2 regions of the Arthrobacter sp. IK3 genome follow, and region 1 is predicted to be linked to the other one. Evidence: predicted binding sites of a transcription regulator. Region 1 holds the regulator's gene; the other holds the start of a gene.
What was found. The regulator HrcA, encoded in region 1, represses chaperone genes, less so after heat shock. The targets are predictions, from matches to a motif close to TTNGCACTCGNNNNNNNCGAGTGCNAA.

Region 1 (9,603 bases):
GTCGTAGAGCGGACGCAGGTACGGATCGATCTTGTCGTTAAGCGTGCCGGGAAGGAATCCAAGCCGCTCCCCCGCTTCAACCGCCGGACGGGTCAGGATGATTCGGTTGACTTCCTTCTGCTGCAGGGCCTGGACCGCCTTGGCCATGGCCAGGTAAGTCTTTCCGGTGCCCGCCGGGCCTATCCCGAAGACAACCGTATTGCGGTCGATCGCGTCAACGTAGTTCTTCTGGTTGAGCGTCTTCGGGCGGATGGTGCGGCCGCGCGTCGAAAGGATGTTCTGGGTGAGGACCTCGGCCGGCCGGTCCGCACTCTGGTCCCTGAGCATGGTGATCAGCTGTTCGAGGATCTGGGGCGTCACCCGCGTCTGGTGCCGCGCAAGGACGCGGACCTCGTTGACGAGGCGGACGGTCCGGTCCACTGCAGGGGCTGGGCCGGAGACTGAGAGCTCGTTTCCGCGGACGTGGAGGTTCACCTCCGGAAAGGCGTTCTCGATGACTTTCAGGGCTTCATCGTTCGCGCCCAAAGACTGGACCATGTGCTCGGTTGAGTCGAAGACAATCGTCTGCTGGTCCTCACGGATGGTGCCGATTCCTGCTGAAGATTCGGTCATATATGCGGCCCCTCGGCCTCTCATCGCCCCTTATCGGAATTCTGGATGGTACGTCTGCTGAAGTTCATGGTGCCCACAGACTTCTTAATTCTACTGGATATGCGCCCGCACGTGCCCCGCCGGCTTCCGGTAGCGCTGCAGGGAACGGATCGGCGGATCAGTTACGGACTGTGTGAGCTGTATTACGCCGTTTGTCTCGGCTTGGCATCGTCTGGGTCTCAATCAAGTATCAGTCCCGGCCGGAAGGCCGGAACCCCCGGTTTGGGCCCGTGCGGCTGTGCCAAGCTTGATGGAATGCTCCGGCCGCGACCCCCTGTCCCGGACGGACCCCCACAGCATCGACCGGACTCGTGCCGGCACAGGACATGGAAGGCAGGGACAGTCATGACCGAGCAGCGAACTCGCCGCTCCGCACGTTTCCGCCTCCTGCTGGCCGCGGCAGCAGCCCCGCTGCTTCTGGGTTCCTGCGGCGTGGTTGCGGAACTGCCCACCACCAGCATGCCCAGCTCCTTTAGCGCCGCGACTTCCCCCGAGGGTCACCCGATGGCTGTTTCCGCACCTGCGGAAGCTACGGAATCAAAGGTAGTGATGCCGGTCTACTGGCTGGGCCTGAACGGGTCCGATGTCCAGCTGTACCGTGAGTTCCTTCCGTCGAAGAACACGGGCGACCCCATCGGGGAAGCGGTAATGACCATGACTACCGCGACGCCGTCAGATGATGACTACTTCACGCCGTGGGCCCCGGCCTCCAGGGTCACTGCCTCGATCTCCAGCAAGAACGTCATCACAGTGGACATTTCCGCGGATGCCTTCAAGCCGTCCCTGGATGCCGGCATGGCCCACCGCGCGGTCCAGCAGCTGGTGTATACGGCAACCGCCGCAGCCGCGAATGCGGGCCTGACTACTGCCGGCTACAACGCAAGTGTTGCCGTACTCGTGGACGGCAAGGCCGGTTACAAGGCGTTCGGCCATGAGGACCTGGAAGGGGACCTCACGCGGGACAAGTCCATGCCCGCGCCGATCTGGATCATCAGCCCGCAGGCGGGAGACGGCACTGAGGCTTCCGTGACGGTCACCGGCTCCGCCGTGGAGCGCGATGAGCCGCTGTTCTGGAGCGTGGAGCGGGTAGTCAACGGACGGCCTGAGACGTCCGCCCTGAAATCCGGTGAGATCCGGCTGGATGCCGCATCCGGCGAGACGGCGATGTTCGACATCCAGATCGACCTGGACCCCGGTGAGTACAGCCTGCGCGTGTTCCACGGCGAGGGCGAGAACGAGGATTCGAAGCGCTTCACGGTCTACTAGGCTCTCCGGCCTCGGAGAGCCCAAATTCAGCAGCTGACCCGGGAAGGACCTTAGTCCGCCCGGGCCGTGCTCAGTTCCAGCGGCCCAGCAGGTGGTTCAGCAGCACCAGGGCAGCAGGGCCCGCACTCGAGGAACGCAGCACATGCGGACCCAGCCGAACCGCAACCGCACCGGCGTTCCGCAAGGCCTGGAGTTCAGCCGGGCTGATTCCACCCTCCGGCCCCACCACGACGGCGATGGACCGGATTCCAGCCTCCAGGCCGGTTCCCACGGACCGTGCCAGCGCGAGTTCAACGGCAGCTGCCAGTGGAACGTCGGCTTCCTCGTGAAGCACCAGGACCAAATCGGTCCCCGCCAGGACCGCAGCAAGGGCCTTGCTGTCGGCGACATCGCGCACCTGCGGAATCCGGGACCTGCGGGACTGCTTGGCCGCCGAGGTCACTACGGCGCGCCACTTGGCCTGGCCCTTGGCCGCCTTGTCAGCACGCCACCGCACGATGCTGCGCTCGGACTGCCAGGGAAGGACTGCGTCCACGCCAAGTTCGGTTGCGGCCTCGATCGCCTGCTCGTCCCGGTCGCCCTTGGCCAGTGCCTGGACAAGCGTGATCTCGCAGTCCTGGCCTGATTCTACCGCTACGTCCCGGACATCGACTTCCAGCAATCCCGGCTCGGCGGACCGTACGGTTCCGCGCAGGCGGGTTCCGGCGCCGTCGACAATATCCACGTCTTCTCCCGGTGAGAGCCGCTTGACTGCCACTGCATGCCGCGCCTCAGGGCCGGTGAGCGCGAAGACGCTCCCCGGTGCCGCGGCAGCAACGAGTTCGGGATCGCCGAAGAAGATGGGGTTGGTCACCGTGGGCTCCGGCGCCTAGTGGTTGCCGAGACGGTCGCGCAGCTTGGCGAAGACACCGCTGTTGCTGCTGCCGCTGACCCGCCCTTCGGCGAATTCCTCTCCGCGCAGTTCCGCGAGCCGGCGCAGCAGTTCCTCCTGCGCGGCGTCGAGCTTCTGCGGGGTCTCCACCTGGACGTGCACCATCAGGTCACCGCGGCCGTAACCGCGCAGGTGGGTCACGCCAAGACCCTTGAGCGTAGTGACTTCACCGGACTGGGTGCCGGCCTTGATGTTGATCTCACGTTCACCGTCAAAGGTGTCCATGGTGATGACGGTGCCCAGTGCGGCCGCCGTCATCGGCACCGTCAGGGTTGCGTGCAGGTCATCGCCGTCGCGCATGAACACGGGATCCGCGTTGACCCGGATTTCGACGTACAGGTCACCCTGCGGTCCGCCGGCAGTTCCGGCTTCACCCTGTCCGCTGAGCTGGATCCTGGTGCCTGTTCCGACGCCGGCGGGAACCTTGATGGTCAGGGTGCGGCGGCTGCGGACGCGTCCTTCCCCGGCACATTCGTGGCACGGGTCCGGGATGACGGTGCCGAATCCCTGGCACGAGCCGCAGGGCGCGGTGGTCATGACCTGGCCGAGGATTGAACGCACTGCACGCTGGACCTGGCCGCTGCCGTGGCAGATGTCGCAGGTGCGGGGCGAGGTTCCGGGCTGGCAGCAGGAGCCCTCACAGGTGGGGCAGAGGACAGCGGTTTCGACGTCGATTTTCTTGTTTGTGCCGAAGACGGCATCCTTCAGGTCGATCCGGACGTTGATCAGCGCATCCTGGCCGCGCCGGGTGCGCGATGCCGGGCCCCGTCCCCCGCCGGGGGCTCCGCCGCCAAAGAAGGTGTCGAAGATGTCCTGGAAGCCGAAGCCCTGGCCGCCGAAGCCGGCGCCGCCAAACCCGTTGTCCGTGCCGTTTTCCTGGCCGGTGGTGTCGTAGACCCGGCGCTTCTGCGGGTCGGAGAGGACCTCGTAGGCATGGGTCACGGCTTTGAACTCGTCCGCAGCTCCGGGGGCGGTATTCACGTCCGGATGCAGTTTGCGGGCCAGCTTGCGGTAGGCCTTCTTGATTTCCTCGCCGGTGGCATCCCGGCTCACGCCGAGTACCTGGTAGTGATCACTCACTCGTGCACATCGCTTCCTGTATTGCGTACCCCGCCTCGGGGGTGGTTAGTCTTCCGCAGGGCACCGTTCGGCGCGCCTGCCGGTCTGGTGGGTCAGTTGTTCAGGACCCGGGAAAGGTAGCGGGCAACGGCTCGGACCGCTGCCATGGTGTTGGGGTAGTCCATCCGGGTGGGACCGAGGATTCCAACCATAGCGGACGCGTCCGGCCCGTACCCAGTGGCTACGACGGATGCCTCGGACAGGGAACCGTACGGATTCTCGGATCCGATCCGCACCGAAACACCCCTGGCATCCTGTTCCATCTCGGAGAGCAGCCGGAGCATGACCACCTGCTCTTCGAGGGCCTCCAGGATGGGGCCGATGGTCAGCGGGAAGTCACCGGTGGCCCGGGCCAGGTTCGCAGTGCCGGCCATCACCATGCGGTCTTCACGGTTGATGCCGGCCAGCTGTTCAAGTGCCCGTCCCAGCGCGCCAGCGGTGCCGCGCAGGTGCGCCGGCACGGTGGCCAGCGTATCCGCGAGATGGGAAGTGATCCGGGTCAGAGTGGTTCCGGCCAGTGCCTGGAGGAAGTGCTGGCGCAGTTCGTGCAGGTCCTGTTCGGTTACGGGAGCGGGGGCGGTGATGACCCGCTGTTCCACCCGGCCCGTCGTGGAGATCAGGACTACCAGCACCTGCGCCGGTGCCAGCAGGACGAATTCGATGTGCCGCACCTTGGCATTGCCCAGGTGCGGATATTGAACGACGGCGACCTGGTTGGTCAGCTGGGAGAGGAGACGCACCGTGCGGTCCAGAATGTCATCGATGTCCTCCGCATCCTCCAGGAGTGTCTGGATGGCACGGCGTTCAGCCGCGGAAAGCGGCTTGAGGTCCGAAAGCTGGTCCACGAACAGGCGGTAGCCCTTGTCCGTGGGGATGCGCCCTGCGGACGTGTGCGGCGCAACGATCAGGCCCTCTTCTTCGAGGACAGCCATGTCATTGCGGATGGTTGCGGAGGAAACCCCGAGGTGGTGGCGTTCAACCAGGGCCTTTGAGCCGACCGGTTCACGCGAGTGGACGTAGTCTTCGACGATGGCCCGGAGCACCTCGAGCCGGCGTGGTTCGCTCAATGGTTTCCTCCTTCGCTGACTGGCTTTCCGCTGGCAGCTGTTCTCAGGCCAGACTTAGCACTCGGTGTCCCTAAGTGCTAAGTCTAATACCATCCGCTCCCGTTGCTAGCATTGGTTCCTGCGTGCCTGCCGCCACCGCAGGCCCTTCGCGCGTCGTCAGGAACGAGGAGTCATGCCCAGCTACGAGTGGGGTCCGCAGGACATCACCGCCCCGGCCCGTAAGGCCCTGCGGCAGGTGGGTGCCGAGAAGGGCCTGGTGCTGGAGGAAGTCCAGACCGGGTGGGTAGGCGCGGTGATCCGCACCGAGAAATCCGGCGGCATGCACCTGGTGGTGCTGGAAGATTACCGCGGGCGCACCCGGTCCTTTGAGCTGGGCTTCGGATTCCTCCTGGAAGGCGAACCCGTTGAAGTTGTCCCGGCCGTTCAGGCCCAGGCCCCCGTTGCCCGGCGTACGGCGTCAGGCTCTGTCGCCGTGGAGAACGTCCGTGCGCGAACGGCCCGGGCCAGCCGTATCTGGGTTGAGGGCAAACACGACGCGGAACTGGTGGAAAAGGTCTGGGGTGACGACCTGCGGATTGAAGGCATCGTCGTCGAACCCCTCCACGGCGTGGACGACCTTGCCGGTGCCGTGCGGGAGTTCTCTCCCGGACCCGGGAGGCGGCTCGGGATCCTCGTAGACCATCTGGTGTCCGGGTCCAAGGAATCCCGCATAGCGGCTGAAGCCATGAGGGTGCCCGGAGCTGCCGGGAACGTGCTCATTGTCGGGCACCCGTACGTGGACGTCTGGCAGGCCATCAAGCCCCACGTCATCGGACTGGCTGAATGGCCCGTGGTGCCCCGGCATGAAGACTGGAAGACCGGAATCCTCAAGGGACTTGGCTGGCCGCACCGCGACCACACCGACGTCGCCGTGGGCTGGAAGAAGCTCCTGGGTTCGGTCCGCACTTACGCCGATTTGGAGCCGTCACTGCTGGGCCGGGTGGAGGAAGTCATCGACTTCCTCACCGTTCCGTAGGACTGCGCCGGAAACCTGGCGCGCCCGCCGTCGGCACGGCACGCGGGGCCCCGGTGCCTGCTCCGGCCGCTGAAGCCAGTACCCTTGTCTAACAACAGGTACCCGCGGGGGGGGCGACCCCTGCGTCATCTGAGAGTTAAAGGAAAAGCCACCGTGTCCAACCCACGCCCGAACCACCCGCAGCCGGCTAACAGCGGTTCGCCGGCGCGCCCGGACTACCAGGGTGCCCCGGCCAACGCCCTTCCCCTGACCGCGTCGGAAGACCGCCAGTGGGCAACCCTTTCCCATTTTGGCGGGATCCTGGGTTTTGTTCCTTCCCTCATCATCTATCTGGTGTTCCGTGACCGCGGGCCGTTCACGGCCCAGGAGTCCAAGGAAGCGCTGAACTTCACGCTACCCCCCACCATCCTGGCCCTCGTTGCCTGGCTGCTTTCCTTCATTCCGGTGGTCGGCGGGTATTTCGCCATCCTGAATGCACTCATCTGGATTGTCGTGGCAGTGTACTCGGTGATCGCCGGAATCGAATGCAACCGCGGCCGGCCTTACCGCTACCGTTTCAACCTGCGCCGTTTCCGCTGACACGTCAGCGCTGACGCTTCCGGCCCCACGCGAAAGACCCGCCGCCCCATGGGGGCCGGCGGGTCTTTTGGTTCTGTGCACGGTCTACGGGAGCAGGCGCCGCACCACGGCGTCGGCCAGCAGCCGGCCCCGAAGCGTGAGCAGCACGGTTCCCGCGATGGCGGCCTTCGGTTCAACCAGGCCGTCCGCAATCAGGCCGGCGATCTCGTGCCGTCCCTCCGGGCGGAGCAGTTCCCGCGGCAGGCCTTCGGCCAGCCGGGTGCGCAGCATGACGTCTTCGAGGTAGCGGGTGTCCGCGTCGAGGGTCTCACGCCCGACGGCGGGTGACTCCCCCGCCGCGATGCGCTGGGCGTAGGCCGTGGGGTGCTTGGCGTTCCACCAGCGGACACCGCCAACGTGGGAGTGCGCCCCGGGTCCGATCCCCCACCAGTCATCGCTGCGCCAGTAGGCCAGGTTGTGCCGGCAGGCATCCTGCGGCGTGCGCGCCCAGTTACTGACCTCGTACCAGTTGAGCCCGGCAGCCGTGAACAGCTCGTCGGCCAGCAGGTACTTGTCCGCGTGGTCGTCGTCGTCGATAGGCGGGACTTCGCCGCGGCGCATGCGCGCGGCCAGCTTGGTCCCCTCCTCTACGATCAGCGCGTAGGCGGAAATGTGGTCGGGTTCGTAGCTCAGGGCTTCCTCGACCGAGTGCTTCCAGTCCGCCAGGGACTCACCGGGCGTGCCGTAGATCAGGTCGACGCTGACTTTCAGTCCGGCATCCCGCGCCCACTGCACCGCCTGAGGCACCCGGGAAGGCGTATGGGTGCGGTCCAGGACCGCCAGGACGTGCGGCACGGCGGACTGCATGCCAAAGGACACGCGGGTGAAGCCGGCATCGGCAAGAAGCTGCAGCGATTCCGGGGTCACCGAGTCGGGGTTGGCCTCAGTGGTAACTTCCGCGCCTGGTGCCAGACCCCACTGCTGTACGGCTGTGCCCAGGATGGCGGCCAGGTCTTCGGCGGGCAGCAGGGTTGGGGTTCCGCCGCCGAAGAAGACAGTCTCAATGGGGCGTTCGGGAAGGCCTGACGCCGTCAGCGCCCCGGCAGCGAAACGCACCTCCTGCGCGGCTGTGGCCGCGTAGGCGTCCTGCGAGGCACCTCCACCCAGTTCGGTAGCGGTGTAGGTGTTGAAGTCGCAGTAGCCGCAGCGTACGGCGCAGAACGGAATGTGGACGTACAGCCCGAATTTCCGCTCTGCAGCCGCCGCTGCTGCGTCGGACGGGAGAAGTCCGTCCTTTGGCGCGGGATCCCCGAGGGGCAGTGCGCTGGGTGTCACTTCTTGGATTTGTCCTTGGATTCGTCGGAGGACAGGGCAGCCACGAAGGCTTCCTGCGGGACTTCCACGCGGCCAACCATCTTCATGCGCTTCTTGCCTTCCTTCTGCTTTTCCAGCAGCTTGCGCTTACGGCTGATGTCGCCGCCGTAGCACTTGGCAAGCACGTCCTTGCGGATGGCGCGGATGGATTCGCGGGCAATGATGCGGGAGCCGATGGCGGCCTGGATGGGAACCTCGAACTGCTGCCGGGGAATCAGTTCCCGCAGCTTCCCGGTCATCATGACGCCGTAGGCGTAGGCCTTGTCCTTGTGGGTAATGGAGCTGAAGGCGTCCACCTGCTCGCCCTGCAGCAGGATGTCCACCTTGACCAGGTCGGAGACCTGCTCGCCGTCGGCCTTCCAGTCCAGGGAGGCGTAGCCGCGGGTCTTGGACTTCAGCACGTCGAAGAAATCGAAGACAATCTCGGCCAGCGGCAGGCGGTACCGGATTTCTACCCGGTCTTCGGAGAGGTAGTCCATGCCGCCCAGGACACCGCGGCGGGTCTGGCACAGTTCCATGATGGCCCCCACGAACTCACTGGGTGCCAGGATGGTGGCCGCCACCATCGGCTCGCGGACCTCTTTGATTTTGCCTTCGGGGTACTCGCTGGGGTTGGTCACGGTGACCACCTTGTTGTCCTCAAGCGTCACCTCGTACTCAACGTTGGGTGCGGTGGAGATGAGGTCCAGGTTGTATTCGCGCTCGAGCCGTTCACGCGTGATTTCGAGGTGCAGCAGGCCAAGGAAGCCCACGCGGAAACCGAAACCGAGGGCGGCCGAGGTTTCGGGTTCGTACACCAGCGCGGCGTCGTTGAGCATCAGCTTTTCCAGCGCGTCACGCAGTACCGGGTAGTCGGCGCCGTCGATCGGGTACAGGCCGGAGAAGACCATGGGCTTGGCATCGGCGTAGCCGGGCAGTGATTCGGCGGCGGGCTTTGCCAGATTGGTGACGGTGTCCCCCACCTTGGACAGGCGGACGTCCTTCACACCGGTGATCAGGTAACCCACCTCGCCGACGCCGAGGCCCTTGGAAGGCGTGGGTTCGGGCGAGCTGACGCCGATTTCAAGGAGTTCGTGGCTCGCGCGGGTGGACATCATCTGCACGCGTTCGCGCGGGGAGAGCTTGCCGTCCACCACGCGGACGTAGGTGACCACGCCGCGGTAGGTGTCATAGACGGAGTCGAAGATCATGGCACGTGCCGGTGCGTTGGGATCGCCCACCGGGGCCGGAATGTCCCGGACAATCTGGTCCAGCAGGGTTTCGACGCCCACACCGGTCTTGCCGGAGACCTTCAGGACGTCCGCAGGGTCGCCGCCGATCAGATGGGCGAGTTCCTCGGCGTACTTCTCCGGCTGCGCTGCCGGCAGGTCGATCTTGTTGAGGACCGGGATGATGGTCAGGTCGTTTTCCATCGCCAGATAGAGGTTGGCAAGGGTCTGCGCTTCGATCCCCTGAGCGGCATCCACCAGCAGCACTGCTCCTTCGCAGGCCGCCAGGGAGCGGGAGACTTCATAGGTGAAGTCGACGTGGCCCGGGGTGTCGATCATGTTCAGGGCGTAGGAGGTGTTCTCGAGTTCCCACGGCATGCGTACAGCCTGGGACTTGATGGTGATTCCGCGTTC
Region 2 (13,529 bases), on a different contig from region 1:
CCGGGTTGGTGATCATGCCGGATTCGCTGCGCTTGACCCGGTCCACGTGCTCGGCCTGGTCCGCAATGGAAAGGTTGCGGTGGATCACGCCGAGGCCGCCGTGGCGGGCCATGGCGATGGCCATGCGGGACTCGGTGACGGTGTCCATTGCAGCGGAGAGCAGGGGTGTCTGTACGGTGATGCGCTTGGTCAGGCGGGAGCTGGTGTCTGCCTCTGAAGGGATGACATCCGTGGGGCCGGGCAGCAGAAGGACGTCGTCATAGGTAAGTCCGACGAAGCCGAACGGATCGTGTTCTGGGGACTGCTGGCTCAAGTGCGCGCCTCTTTCGGGACCGGAGATTTGTGGGGTGGCTGGGACAACACGCCCGCGTTTATCTAATCGTAGAACGAAACCGGTACCCCTCCCTATTCCTTGGGGCCCTTTGAGCTATGTGGTTCCGGGCACTGTGACGCCTTCCCAGCCGGTGGCGGCCAGGATGCGTTCCGCGAGGACATGGGACGTGGTCTCCATGTAGGTCCGGTTCAGGTGGTCATGGTCCTTGTAGACAATCACGTTGCCGATGATCCCCGGGCAGGCGTCATCGAAACAGAACTGGTCGCTCAAATCCAGCACGCGCACGCCGGGTATCCGGGCCTCTAGTCCTTCCAGCGGCGAAACTTCCGCGAGCAGCTGGCTGCGGGGCACGTGGCAGGCCCGCACGTCGAAGCCGTTGGATTCAAGGCACTTGAACATGTCGAACTCGAACCGCGGGTTGTCCCGCATGGCCAGGACCTGGATGCCAGCCTCGGTGAAGGGGCGGACGCCGTCGTCGTAGCCGCCGCCCAGGGTTTCATCCGGACTCGATTCCTGCGTGAGGGACGCGACGGTGAACACCGCGTCCGGCATGAGGTCCAGGACGTACTCCCCCGCGGCCTGGTTGAAGGCATTGCACTCTTCGGACCGTTCAGGGTCTTCGGCTCCGTACCGGCAACCCATCTTTAGGACAGTGACCACGTGCCAGTCGTTGGCGCGCGCCACCGGGCCGAGGGCCGCGGTCCACTGCATGGCATGGGAATCTCCCAGCACCACGATGGTCTTCTGCGATCCTTCGGCAGTACCGATCTGCTTGCAGTGCCCTTCCAGGACACTGCCGGCCTCCGGCGCCGCGGCCTCCCCGCACGCCTCGTCCAGCTGTGCCCATTCCTGGTCCATCTCTGACGGCGCCGGCTTGACGAGGGCCTGGGTGGAGGAGACGGTTTCATAATCAGGATCCAGGGACAGCGCGCCCGGATTGTCCGCAATGGACTGCAGCCGCACGGCTTCTGCCTGCGCATCCACGCGTTCCTGCCAGCCGGCCAGCGGCGCGGCAACGAGGGCGAAGGAAGCTGCCAGCACCACTGCCGAGCGCCATGCGGAGACCTGCGGCCAGGACCAGCCGCGCAGCGGCCCTTCCACCAGTTTGGTGGTCAGTACAGCCAACAGCAGCGAAACCGCAATGACGACGGCGCCGTCCACCAGCCCGGCGTTCTGCTGTTTGGAGGCAATCAGCCAGAAAACCAGCACCGGCCAGTGCCACAGGTACAGGGCGTAGGAATTGTCCCCCAGCCTCACCAGCGGCCCGGCCTTCAGCAGCCGGTCCGCTCCGATCCGGCTGCCCGTGTCTCCGGCAGCGATCACCATGGCCGCAGCCAGCGTGGGCCAGAGTGCGAGGTACCCGGGGAACTGCTGCTGGACCTGAAGGATGATGCCGCAGCTGAGCATGGCGATCACGCCGGTCCACCCGATCAGGATGCGGGCCCGGTGGCCCAGGCGGAGGTACGGCAGGGCCAGCGCCAGCAGGGAACCCAGGGCGAACTCCCAGAGCCTGGTCCGGGTGTCGAAGTAGGCATAGGCCTGGTTGGTTCCGGTCTGCCAGACGGAGTACGCCAGGGACACCGCGAACACGGCGGTGAAGACTACCGCCAGCACGGACCGGTAGCTCCTGCCCGCCAGCCTGGAGACCGGGAGGGCTGCCGCGAAGATCAGCGGCCAGAGGACAAAGACCTGGCCCTGGATGGACAGGGACCAGAAGTGCTGCAGCGGGCTGGCCGCACTGTGGTCTGCTGCCAGGTAGTCCACCGCATTATTGGCCAGAGTCCAGTTCTGGAAATAGAACAGCGAGGACCAGGTCTGTCCAATCAGGTCCTGGCGGGCACTGGCCGGCAGGAGCGCCGCGGCAGCGGCGAGCACTGCCAGCAGGACGACGGCGACGGCGGGCAGCAGCCGCTTGAACAGGTGCAGCCAGTACCGGCCCAGGGCCAGTGTCTTTCCGCTTTCGGCCTTCCGGACGAAGGAGCCGGTCAGCAGGAACGCGGAGATCAGCAGGAACACGTCCACTCCCCCGGAAACCCTGCCGAGCCAGACGTGATAGATAACCACCAGCACCACGGCGAGAGCGCGCAGCCCCTGGACTTCGGGGCGGTAGCGCCGTTCCGCGGCGCGCGGGGCAGGGGCCTGCGGGAAGTCCGAAGCGGCAGCGTGCTGCACGGATGCTGACACTTGCTGGTGTCCTTTCAAAGCGGCAAATACCGCACGAGTTTACCGGCCGAACCCCGCGAAGCCTGAATCCGGCGGCCCTGCAGCAGCTCCAGGAAAGGGCAAAGGCCCCGCCAGCCGCGGAGAAAATCCGCGTCTGACGGGGCCCTGGGCCAGCCGAAAGTTAGTGGCTGTGGCCGTGCTCATCTTCCTCGTCAGTCGGCTTTTCGACGACGAGTGCCTCGGTGGTCAGGACCAGCGCGGCAATGGACGCGGCGTTCCGCAGTGCGGAGCGGGTGACCTTGACCGGGTCAATGACGCCGGCCTCGATCAGGTTGACGTATTCGCCCGTGGCGGCGTTGAAGCCGTTGTTGACTTCCAGCTCGCCCACCTTGGACACGACGACCATGCCCTCGGCACCTGCGTTCTCGGCGATCCAGCGCAGCGGCTGGGCCAGCGCACGGCGGACCAGGCCTACGGCAGTGGCGGCGTCGCCGTCGAGCTTTGCCACCTCGGAATCGGTATCCAGGGCGTGGGAAGCGTGCACCAGCGCGGAACCGCCGCCGGCGACAATTCCCTCTTCCAGGGCAGCACGCGTGGAGGACACGGCGTCCTCGATACGGTGCTTCTTCTCCTTCAGCTCAACCTCGGTTGCAGCACCAACCTTGATCACGCCGATGCCGCCGGAGAGCTTCGCGAGGCGCTCCTGGAGCTTCTCGCGGTCCCAGTCGGAATCGGTGCGCTCAACTTCGGCACGGATCTGCGCTACGCGGTCCGCAACGTCGGCTTCGGAGCCGGCGCCGTCCACAATCGTGGTGTTGTCCTTGGTGACGGTGATCCGGCGGGCGGAGCCCAGCACCTCCAGGCCAACCTGGTCCAGCTTCAGGCCGAGGTCCGGGGATACAACCTGGGCGCCGGTGAGGGTGGCGATGTCCTGCATCATGGCCTTGCGGCGGTCGCCGAAGCCCGGCGCCTTGACCGCAACAACGTTCAGGGTGCCGCGGATCTTGTTGACCACCAGGGTGGAGAGGGCTTCGCCGTCCACGTCTTCGGCAATGATGAACAGCGGCTTGGAGGCCTGCAGTGCCTTTTCCAGCAGCGGCAGGAACTCGGCGACCGAGGAGATCTTGCCGGAGTTGATCAGGATGAGCGCATCTTCGAGAACGGCTTCCTGGCGCTCGGCGTCCGTGACGAAGTAGGGCGAGAGGTAGCCCTTGTCGAACTGCATGCCTTCGGTGATGACCAGTTCGGTGGACGTCGAGGAAGATTCCTCGATGGTGATGACGCCGTCCTTGCCGACCTTGTCGAAAGCTTCGGCCAGCAGCTGGCCAACTTCCTCGCTCTGGGCGGAGATGGCTGCCACGTGCGCAACCTGGTTGCCTTCAACTTCCTTGGCGTTCTCCAGCAGGCGTGCGGCAACTGCTTCAACAGCGGTTTCGATGCCGTGCTTCAGTGCGCCGGGAGCGGCGCCTGCGGCTACGTTGCGCAGGCCTTCCTTGACCAGTGCCTGGGCCAGGACCGTTGCGGTGGTGGTGCCGTCGCCGGCAACATCGTTGGTCTTGGTGGCAACTTCCTTGGCCAGCTGGGCGCCAAGGTTCTCATACGGATCGTCGAGTTCGACCTCGCGGGCGATCGTGACGCCGTCGTTGGTGATGGTGGGTGCGCCCCAGGTCTTGGCGAGCACCACATTGCGGCCGCGCGGGCCGAGGGTGACTTTGACGGTGTTGGCGAGCTTGTCGACACCGGCTTCCAGTGAACGACGGGCGGAGTCGTTGAACTCCAACTGCTTTGCCATGTGCGTGTCCTTTCGAGAACTACATCTACAAAAGAAGACCCCGGCCGAATCTGGCCGGGGTCTTCAAAGACTTACTTGACGACGATGGCCAGCACGTCGCGTGCGGAGAGCACCAGGTATTCCTGGCCGCCCTGCTTGACCTCGGTTCCGCCGTACTTCGAGTAGATGACGACGTCGCCCTCAGCAACATCGATCGGCACACGGTTGCCGTTGTCGTCAACGCGGCCGGGGCCGACTGCTACGACTTCACCTTCCTGGGGCTTTTCCTTGGCGGTGTCCGGGATAACCAGGCCGGAAGCCGTGGTCTGCTCAGCTTCGAGCGGGCGAACAACGATGCGATCCTCAAGGGGCTTAATAGAGACCGACACTCGGGCTCTCCTTTGCTTAGTTACTAACGGGTTTGTGGACCGTCGGTAGGCGCTTGCCGTCGTCGCGGGTGCCGGTGGGCGCTTCCCTCAGGAATTAGCACCCTCACAAGGGGAGTGCTAGCTCCGACTTTATGCAACGGTTAGCACTCGGTCAAGGCGAGTGCCAACAAAGGCCGCAAGATAATTCTCTGCCGTCCGGGACCGGCTCCCGAGCGGGCGTTCGCACGTTACTGCCCGGGCGACATCTAAGTTGCTTAGCCTTGCCTAACAAGATAGTTTTCAGAGGCGCGCAAAATTAGCAAACGATTTTGTGACCTAATGGTGGAGGCATCCCCCGGCAGGCCAAACCGAAGAGATCATCTGGAGCACCCCCAAAGTGAAGACCACCCTTAAGTCCCGGCTGCTTGCCGGAACCGCCCTGGTTTCCCTGCTCGCCGTCAGCGCCTGCGGCTCGGAGACCGACGCCGCCGCCGAACCTGCATCGGCAGAGCCGACCACCGTTACCGTGGAGCACACCCAGGGCACCACTGAGGTTCCCGTGAACCCGGAGGTCGTCTACACCTTCGACCTCGGCGCCCTGGACACACTCGACGCCCTGGGCATCGAGGTGGACGGCGTTCCGGCCGCGAACTACCCCGAAAGCCTTTCCAAGTACGGCTCGGATGACTACGCCAAGATCGGCAGCATGAAGGAACCGGACTTCGAGGCCATCAGTGCCGGCGCTCCGGACCTGATCATCATGTCCGGCCGCACCGCAGACTCCTACGAAGAGTTCTCCAAGATTGCCCCCACGATCAACCTCAGCACCGACGCTGCGGATCCGTGGAATTCCTTCATCTCCAACACCGAAATCATCGGTGAGATCTTCGGCAAGGAAGCCGAAGTCGATGAGAAACTCGCCGCCCTTGACTCCAAGGTCGAAGAAACCAAGGCCACCGCGGCCGACGCCGGCAACGGCCTGATCATCATGACCAGCGGCGGCGAAATGACCGCCTACGGCGCAGGTTCGCGCTTCGGCCTGATCCACGACGTCCTGGGCATTGCCACCGCCGCTGACATCAAGTCCGAAGCACAGCACGGCGAATCCGTCTCCTTCGAGTACGTCGCGGAGATCAACCCGGACAACCTGTTCGTCATTGACCGCGACGTCGCAGTCGGAAACGCAGGCGAAGTTGCCTCCGCAGTCCTGGACAACGAACTCGTCATGGGCACCAAGGCCGCCAAGAATGACCGCATCACCATGCTCGATTCCTCCAGCTGGTACCTGGTGGGCTACGGCCTGAACAACGTTGACGCCATGGTCAGCGCTGTCCAGGACGGCATTTCCTAACCGTCCTTCGTACCTGCTAGATCCTCGCCGGCCGGGACCGCCTTCGGGCGGCCCCGGCCGGCGGGGGAGACGGAACCCCCATGACAACACAGATCAGCCCCTCAGCTCCGGCTCCTGCCGGGACCGCTGCCGTACCCGGACCACGACGCCGGGTCCCCGGCCCGGCAGCCATGCTGGTCCTGGGCGGCACCGCCGTCCTGGTGCTCGCCGTCGTCAGCATGTTCGTGGGCGTCAGCGACGTTTCCCTCTCCTCGCTGCTGGCCGGCGACGAGCACGCCTGGACGATTTTCTGGGTCAGCCGGGTGCCGCGGACACTGAGCATCATCCTTGCCGGCATGGCACTGAGCGTGGCCGGGCTGATCATGCAGCTCATGGCGCGGAACAAATTCGTTGAACCCTCCACAGTGGGAACGATCGAGTCCGCGTCCCTTGGCATCCTCGTGGTGACGGTCCTGATTCCCGGAGCCTCGCTGTTCATGAAAATGTCCACGGCCACCCTTTTTGCCGTCGCCGGAACCGCACTCTTCCTGCTGATCCTGCGCCGCATCCCGCTGCGCAATACCTTGATCGTCCCCCTTGTGGGCATCATGCTCGGCGGCGTCATCGCTGCCGTCACCACCTTCTTCGCGTACCGGTTCGACCTGCTCCAGACGCTGAATTCCTGGATGACCGGGGACTTCTCCGGCGTCCTGCGCGGACGGTATGAGCTGCTCTGGATCGTCGGCGCGCTGACGCTGATCGGTTTCCTCGCCGCAGACAGGTTTACGGTCGCCGGCATGGGACAGGAGTTCACCACCAACCTCGGTCTGAACTACAACCGCGTGATGACCCTCGGCCTGATCATCGTGTCCCTGATCAGCGCCGTCGTCGTGGTCAGTGTGGGTTCGGTCCCGTTCCTGGGTCTCATCGTGCCCAACCTTGTCTCCCTCCTGGTAGGAGACAACGTCCGCCGGGCCATCCCCTGGGTCGCGATTTTCGGTGCGGGCTTTGTGCTTGTGTGCGACATCATCGGCCGGACCATCCGCTACCCCTACGAAATCCCCGTGGGCGTGATTGTTGCCGCCGTGGGCAGCGTCCTGTTCCTCTACCTGCTCCTGAGAAAGCGCTCCGCCCGTGCCTAGCTCACCCACCAGCGTCCTGCCTTCGGCAATGACGGTCCAGCGCCGCCGTCCCGTACGGAACCTCTCCCCCCGCTTCTGGATCATTGCCCTCTCCGTCATTGCCGCGGCGCTCGTCGCCGTCTTTATGACCATCGAGCTGCGCGGAAACCTCGGCTATGTCCTGCCGCGCCGCGCCATCAAGGTGGGGTCGATGATCCTGGTGGCCTACGCCGTCGGGGTTTCCACCGTCCTGTTCCAGACCGTGACCGCGAACCGGATCCTGACGCCGTCCATCATGGGTTTCGATGCCCTGTACGTGCTGATCCAGACCGTCCTGGTATTCACCTTCGGCGGCGGACTGGTTCTTTCCATGTCCGAGCCGCTGCGCTACGGGATGGAAGTCGCCCTGATGGTGGGCTTCTCCTTCCTGCTCTACCGGTGGCTGTTCACCGGCGGGGGCAAGTCCCTGCACCTGATGCTGCTGGTGGGAATTGTGCTGGGCACGATGTTCCGCGGCATGTCCTCCCTGCTGCAGCGCCTCATCGAGCCCAGCGAGTTCATCATCCTGCAGGACCTGTTCTTCGCGTCCTTTAATAATGTCGACGGCGCACTGCTGGGTTACTCGCTGATTGCCGTCGCAATCGTCAGCGTTCCGGCCTGGCGGATGCGGCACTCCCTCGATGTGATGTCCCTGGGACGGGATACCTCCATCAACCTGGGCGTGAACCACAAGCGTTCCGTGACCGGTGTGCTGGTGATCTGCTCGGTCCTGGTTGCCGTCTCCACCGCACTGGTTGGCCCGGTGACCTTCTTCGGCCTGCTGGTGGCATCACTGGCCTACCAGCTGTGCTCCCACTTCTCCCACAAGGCCGTGGTTCCCATCGCCGTGCTGCTGGGCATCATTGCGCTGGTAGGCGGCCAGCTGGTCCTTGAACGCATCTTCGCTTTCGATACCGCGCTGAGCATTGTCATTGAATTCGTTGGCGGAATCGTGTTCCTGATTCTGCTCCTGAAAGGCTCCCTTAAATGATCCAGGTCAACGGCGTCACCAAGACCTACGGCTCCACCCCGGTAGTGGACGGGGTGAGCTGCCACATCAAGGGAGGCGGCGTCACCTCCATCATCGGTCCGAACGGAGCCGGCAAGTCCACGCTGCTTTCAATCATCAGCCGCCTGCTGAAGTCCGACGCCGGTTCGGTCACCGTGGACGGCCTGGACGTCTCTGCCGCACCGGGCAAGGACCTGGCCCGGAAGATGGCTATCCTCCGCCAGGACAACCACCTCACCGTCCGGCTGACGGTCCGCGACCTGGTCGGATTCGGCCGGTATCCGCACAACGGGGGGCGCCCGACGGCGGCGTGCCGGGAAAAGATCGAGCATGCCATGGCCTTCCTGGACCTCACTGAGCTGGCCGACCGCTTTGTCGACGAGCTTTCCGGCGGCCAGCGCCAGCGTGCGTTCATCGCCATGGTGCTGGCGCAGGACACGGATTACCTGCTGCTGGATGAGCCGCTGAACAACCTGGACATGAAGCACTCCGTGGAGATGATGCGGCTGCTGCGCCGGCTCACCGATGAGCTGGGCAAGACCGTTGTCCTGGTCATCCACGACATCAACTTCGCGTCCTGCTACTCGGACGACATCATTGCCATGGCAGACGGCAAGCTGCTCCATCAGGGACCGCCGTCGGCGATCATGCAGCCTGAGGTCCTGAAGGACATCTACGAGATCGATATCCGGATCGAGGAGATCGAGGGCAACCGGATCGGCGTGTACTTCGCCTAGGGCTGCCTAGCCGTACGCTTCCCAGACCTTGCCTTCCGGGGCTCTGCCGTCTGCCGGCCGGTCATCGAAGCCCGGCAGCTCCGGGATCCAGAGCGGGGTTCCTTCAACGGCAGCGTGGATGAACCGCACTAGAGTGTCCCAGACAGCGGCGGAAGACACCGGCTCCAGCATCAGCAAACCGGCCTCGCCCGGACGTTCGTCCACCGGACCCAGCCGGTAATGGCCGGCCCTTCCTGCGTTCACGAACGCGAACCAGCCGCCTGTCCACTCCTCAACGATTTCCCATTCGGTCCAGGGTTGTTCCCACATGCGCTTGGCCGCCTCTCCCAGGCTTTCCGGGGCTTCTGCCTCCTGGGACTTCATCCTCGCTTCGTACTGGTCCGTCGTCAGGACCACCGGTTCATGCGCAATGCTCCATGCCGGTGAGAAGCCCAGCCAGTCCGCTATCGCTTGAGGGACGGCGTTGGCCTGAAGCACCTGAACTGCCAGGTCATCAGGCCCCTGTACACGCCCGGACGACGCGGAGAAACGCGACGGTTCCGCCGTCACCCTGCCGAGGCCGCCGCCTATCCACGCCTGGAGAATGGCGCCCCCTTGTGCGTCGGCCGCTGTGACGCTGAATGCCGCGTCCGAGCTGCGTAACGGTGCCACGAAGCCGGTACCTGCCTGCGTCAGGCTGCTGTCTGCGTCAAGCAAACCTGCATTCTGCAGCACCGCGAGTTCCGGCCCCTTGCGCTGGAACCTTCCCAGGCGGTTCCGTTCCGCCAGGCTGTCCATGAGCTCCAGGGCGCGGATGGGCAGGAGAAGTGGCGGTTCCCGGTACGGCTGGGCCGCTGCAAGCACGGCAAGATCCTCGCGGTCCTCTCCGGCCAGCCGTGTGGCCTGTAGGTCCAGGCGCGGCTCTGTGGGCGCGATGGTGTCCATGAGACTGCGTTCCTGGCTCTCCCCGACATCACCTCCGGCTTCGATCTTCAAGTCCTTGATCATCTGTTCGAACAGCAGCTTCATTCCGACTAGCTGGTCAGCGGTGTAGCTTGCCGTCGCCTCGCATATCCGGTTGCCCGCGATCCAGAGCCAGCGGTCGACGCAGACCGGGTGCTGATCCATCTGGTGCACGAAGCGCTGTCGCCGGCCGCTGACGGGACCTTCGGGACCGTTCATCGGCCAGGCCTCGTGGGCGATGATGCGGACCTGCTGTGCTGTCTGCATGGTTGAGGCCAGCGCTGCGGTCGCATACCTGGTGAGGGAGATCCCGTTTGCGGGTGCCCATCGCAGGACCATATTGGGGCGGAAGATCCCCGAGGGTACAGGCGGATGTGCCACGGCAATCATGTTTCCGGGGCACTCAGCCAATTCCCAGTCACCCGGGCGGAGAATCCGGAAACCGCGCAGCCGTTCGTAGCTGATGCCGGCAGCATTCGTCACTCTTTCAGCCTCCCGTCCGAATCGTAAAAGTCCTTTACAAACCGGTCTTCCCCGCGGGCCTCGAGTTTGTCTCCTTCTTTCATCCACTTGGGTTGGAGGAACTTGGGCATCCAGTACCAGCCCATGAGACCGATGGCGAGACAGGCGAGAAGAAGCGCACTGTAGGGCATGATCAGCGCAACAATGCCGCTTTCATTCACGAAGTGTTGCGGGGCCATAAGAAGGAGCCACGCCCCTAAGAAGGTGGTGGCCAGTGAAGGTTTTCCCGGCATGAACCTATCCAGGATCAGCAGCCCAACAAACTTCCTTGTATAAACCAGGACACCACCGGTAAAGACGACCAGGCCAAAGGGCAGCATGAACGCGAAGAACGCCCAGTAGTTGGTTTCCATGTTGGACCTCCACGTTCGCTACGCCCGGTCATGCGGTGCCGTCATGCACTCAGGCTTTCTCATCCTGCGCATTCGTATTCCATTTCAGTAAGAGTCAACCGCCAAAGAGTTTGTTCCAACCCGTCGCCAAACTGTTTACGGCGTCCCAGACGCCGTCGGCTGCAACATCTTTCAGTGTGCGGCCGCCCAGGAAATCGAACTCGATAGACGTAACCACGGAGATTCCGATTCCGATTCCGGCGCCCACCAAGGTGCCTGCCGGGCCGCCGATTGCGGTACCGATGAGCGCACCGGCGCCAGCTGCTCCAAGGTCGATGCCCGCCTTGGTGCCGCCCTTGATCCCGCCCTCGATGTTTGCCCGCCGGTCGAGTTCCTCCTTGCTCCACCCCGGGTTCGCCTGCAGCAATTCGTTGTAGGCGTCCTTCCGCTCGTCGGCAACGGTGAATCCCGCTGTAACAGCGGTGAGTACACCGCTGCCACCGATCTTGAGCCCTTTCGCTGCCGAGCCAAGGTCTTTCAACCTGTCCGGCAACACCCAGTTCGATGGATTCGCCCTGACCCGGTTGCGGTACCAGCTCGAATGGTTGTAGAAATCCCTGGAGACTTTCGGGCGAAGGTCAAAACTAAAGACGGCTGTCGGTCTCAGTTCAGTTTTCCAGCGCCCCCTCGCCATGCGCATACGTTGCACTGCAGTTTGGTATGGGCGGAACAACAGCCCGGGCCGCGTATCCCTAAGATCTGCCTGCCGAACCTGAGTGGCGTTTATGCCTGTGCCTGCTGCCCCATAGAGAACCGTCGCGGGGATACTCGTGGCGGCGTCCAGGAACCAACCGTCACCTCGAAAAGCGGATCGAAGTTTTTCGCTAGTTTGCTCTTCCAGTGCCCGGTATTGGGCGGCCAGCCCCGCCACTTCGGCCGGCAGCAGCAGGTCCGCCGTGGCTGCCGGCCGCGGTGTGTATGCCGGCTCCGCACGGCAGACGGACTCTTGCTCTTGCGCAGCGCGCAGGTTTGCGGCTTCCACTCGTTCCAGGAGCGCCGTCCGCCGGATGTGAAGGAAACGAATTCCATCGGCGAATTCCGTCAGCGCCGTGCTGACAGCCTGGGCTGTGTCCGCGAGCATTCCGGCGTTAGGCAACACGTTCCGATACGAACTGATCATCTCGGCAGAGCCGTCCCCGGCGTAGTGCGATCCGAGCTGCTTCCAGGTGTCCCCGGCCCGTTCAACACTCTGGAGATACGCATCCCCGCCCCGTTTCACTGCTGGTGCCGCGCTCTCCACCGCGTCCGGCGAACACCAGCCACGGAGACTGGATGTCTCGATCGGCATCAGCTGGCCCTGTCCAGTTGAGGTTCCCAAAGGATTCCGGCCTGAAGCTCAGCGAGGCTGGACTTCGCTGTTTCGGCCATGTCCTGGTCCGCGCCCGCAAGAATGGACACGGCTTTCCGGACGCCTTCGGCCGCGTTGTGAATGCGTTCCTCCGCGGCCTCTATCTGCAGGCTCATAGTGTCCTGCCAGACCTCGGCGAGCGCCTGCGCCACGGTCCCGGAACCGTCCCCACAGGCGGACTGCGCTGAATCCATGCCTTCCCGCAGTGCGGACAGTGCTGCGTGCCTGGTCTCGTCTTCCTCCACCTGGATGAGGATGGCGGCGCAGCCCTCGGGATTGACGCTGTATCCGTTCAACGGCATGCCGCCTCCTAGTACCCCTCGTACGTCCGTGTGGGAGCCGGCTGCCGCCGATTCGGGAGTCCTCTCCCCGGCGGCTTCGTGCTCCTTTTCCGGAGAGCGTACGGGTTTCCAGGCAGTTAGGATCTGGCTGCGCTCAATCTGTGGATAGCTTCCTCAAGGACCTCCGGTGCGCAGCCAAAGTTCAACCGGACATGCCCTGCCCCGGCCGTCCCGAATTTCAGTCCGGGTTCCAGCGCTACCCGGGCCTTCTCCAGGGCGTACTCCCCCGGGTCCGTCCCCCAGCCCAGTGCACGCATATCCAGCCAAGCCAGATAGCTCGCGTCCGGCATCCGGTATCCCACTCCCGGCAGTTCTGCTGCCAGCAGCTCGCGGAGAAGTTCCCGGTTGGAGGCCAGGACTGCCAGCACGCCGTCGAGCCACTCCTCGCCGTCGGCATATGCGGCCGCTGTGCCGTGCAGGCCGAGGATCGAGGTGCGGAAACCTACTTCCTCCGGCATCTCATCCAGCAGCAGCCGGGTTTCAGGGGTTGAGGCGATCATCAGGGCACACTTCGAGCCGGCAATGTTCCACCCCTTGCTGGCCGCTGTCACGCAGACACCATGGGTCCGTGCTTCATCTGACACCGACAGGAAGGGAGTGAAGGTCTCCGGAGAATAGACCAGCGGGGCATGGATTTCGTCGCTGACCACCGTGGCGCCGTACTTCGCAGCGAGGCGGGCGACGGCGTCGAGCGTTTCCTTCGGGTGCACCAGGCCCAGCGGGTTGTGCGGATTGCACAGCAGCAGCGCGCGGGCACCCCCGGAGAAGGCAGTCTCGAGTCCGTCCAGGTCCAGGGACCACCCGGCATCGTCCTGCAGCAGCGGTACCTCACGGACCTTGCCGCCCGCCTCCAGCGGAAGATCGAAGAACGGCGGATACACCGGCGGGGTGATGATGACTTCGTCCCCCGGCTCAAGCACCTGCCGGAGAGTTTCCACGATGGCGACGCTCACGTCTGTGGTGGTCCGCACGTCCTCCGGGTCCACTTCCCAGTTCCAGCGCCGCTGCGCGAAGTCCGCGAACGCCGGGCCCACCGGACCGGGCCCGGAAACGTAGCCGACGTCGGACGCTTGGATCCGTTCGATCATCGCGCGGGCCACGGGCGGGGCCAG

Region 2: the regulator HrcA is predicted to act here: its motif matches at 4,798-4,824, upstream of groES (co-chaperone GroES).

Annotation. Positions count from the first base shown of each region.
Region 1 is NZ_JBPPSW010000008.1:189,600-199,202, reverse strand. It holds gene ACSLGO_RS12565 (PhoH family protein) at 1-612, opposite strand, end outside; gene ACSLGO_RS12560 (GerMN domain-containing protein) at 997-1,917, shown strand; gene ACSLGO_RS12555 (16S rRNA (uracil(1498)-N(3))-methyltransferase) at 1,988-2,770, opposite strand; gene dnaJ (molecular chaperone DnaJ) at 2,786-3,928, opposite strand; gene hrcA (heat-inducible transcriptional repressor HrcA) at 4,021-5,034, opposite strand; gene ACSLGO_RS12540 (DUF3097 domain-containing protein) at 5,207-6,049, shown strand; gene ACSLGO_RS12535 (DUF4870 domain-containing protein) at 6,203-6,628, shown strand; gene hemW (radical SAM family heme chaperone HemW) at 6,713-7,942, opposite strand; gene lepA (translation elongation factor 4) at 7,939-9,603, opposite strand, start outside.
Region 2 is NZ_JBPPSW010000001.1:493,740-507,268, reverse strand. It holds gene guaB (IMP dehydrogenase) at 1-313, opposite strand, end outside; gene ACSLGO_RS02450 (acyltransferase family protein) at 428-2,518, opposite strand; gene groL (chaperonin GroEL) at 2,679-4,289, opposite strand; gene groES (co-chaperone GroES) at 4,361-4,657, opposite strand; gene ACSLGO_RS02435 (siderophore ABC transporter substrate-binding protein) at 5,034-5,987, shown strand; gene ACSLGO_RS02430 (ABC transporter permease) at 6,068-7,108, shown strand; gene ACSLGO_RS02425 (iron chelate uptake ABC transporter family permease subunit) at 7,137-8,117, shown strand; gene ACSLGO_RS02420 (iron ABC transporter ATP-binding protein) at 8,114-8,872, shown strand; gene ACSLGO_RS02415 (hypothetical protein) at 8,879-10,297, opposite strand; gene ACSLGO_RS02410 (hypothetical protein) at 10,294-10,689, opposite strand; gene ACSLGO_RS02405 (hypothetical protein) at 10,784-12,016, opposite strand; gene ACSLGO_RS02400 (DUF6507 family protein) at 12,016-12,378, opposite strand; gene ACSLGO_RS02395 (MalY/PatB family protein) at 12,495-13,529, opposite strand, start outside.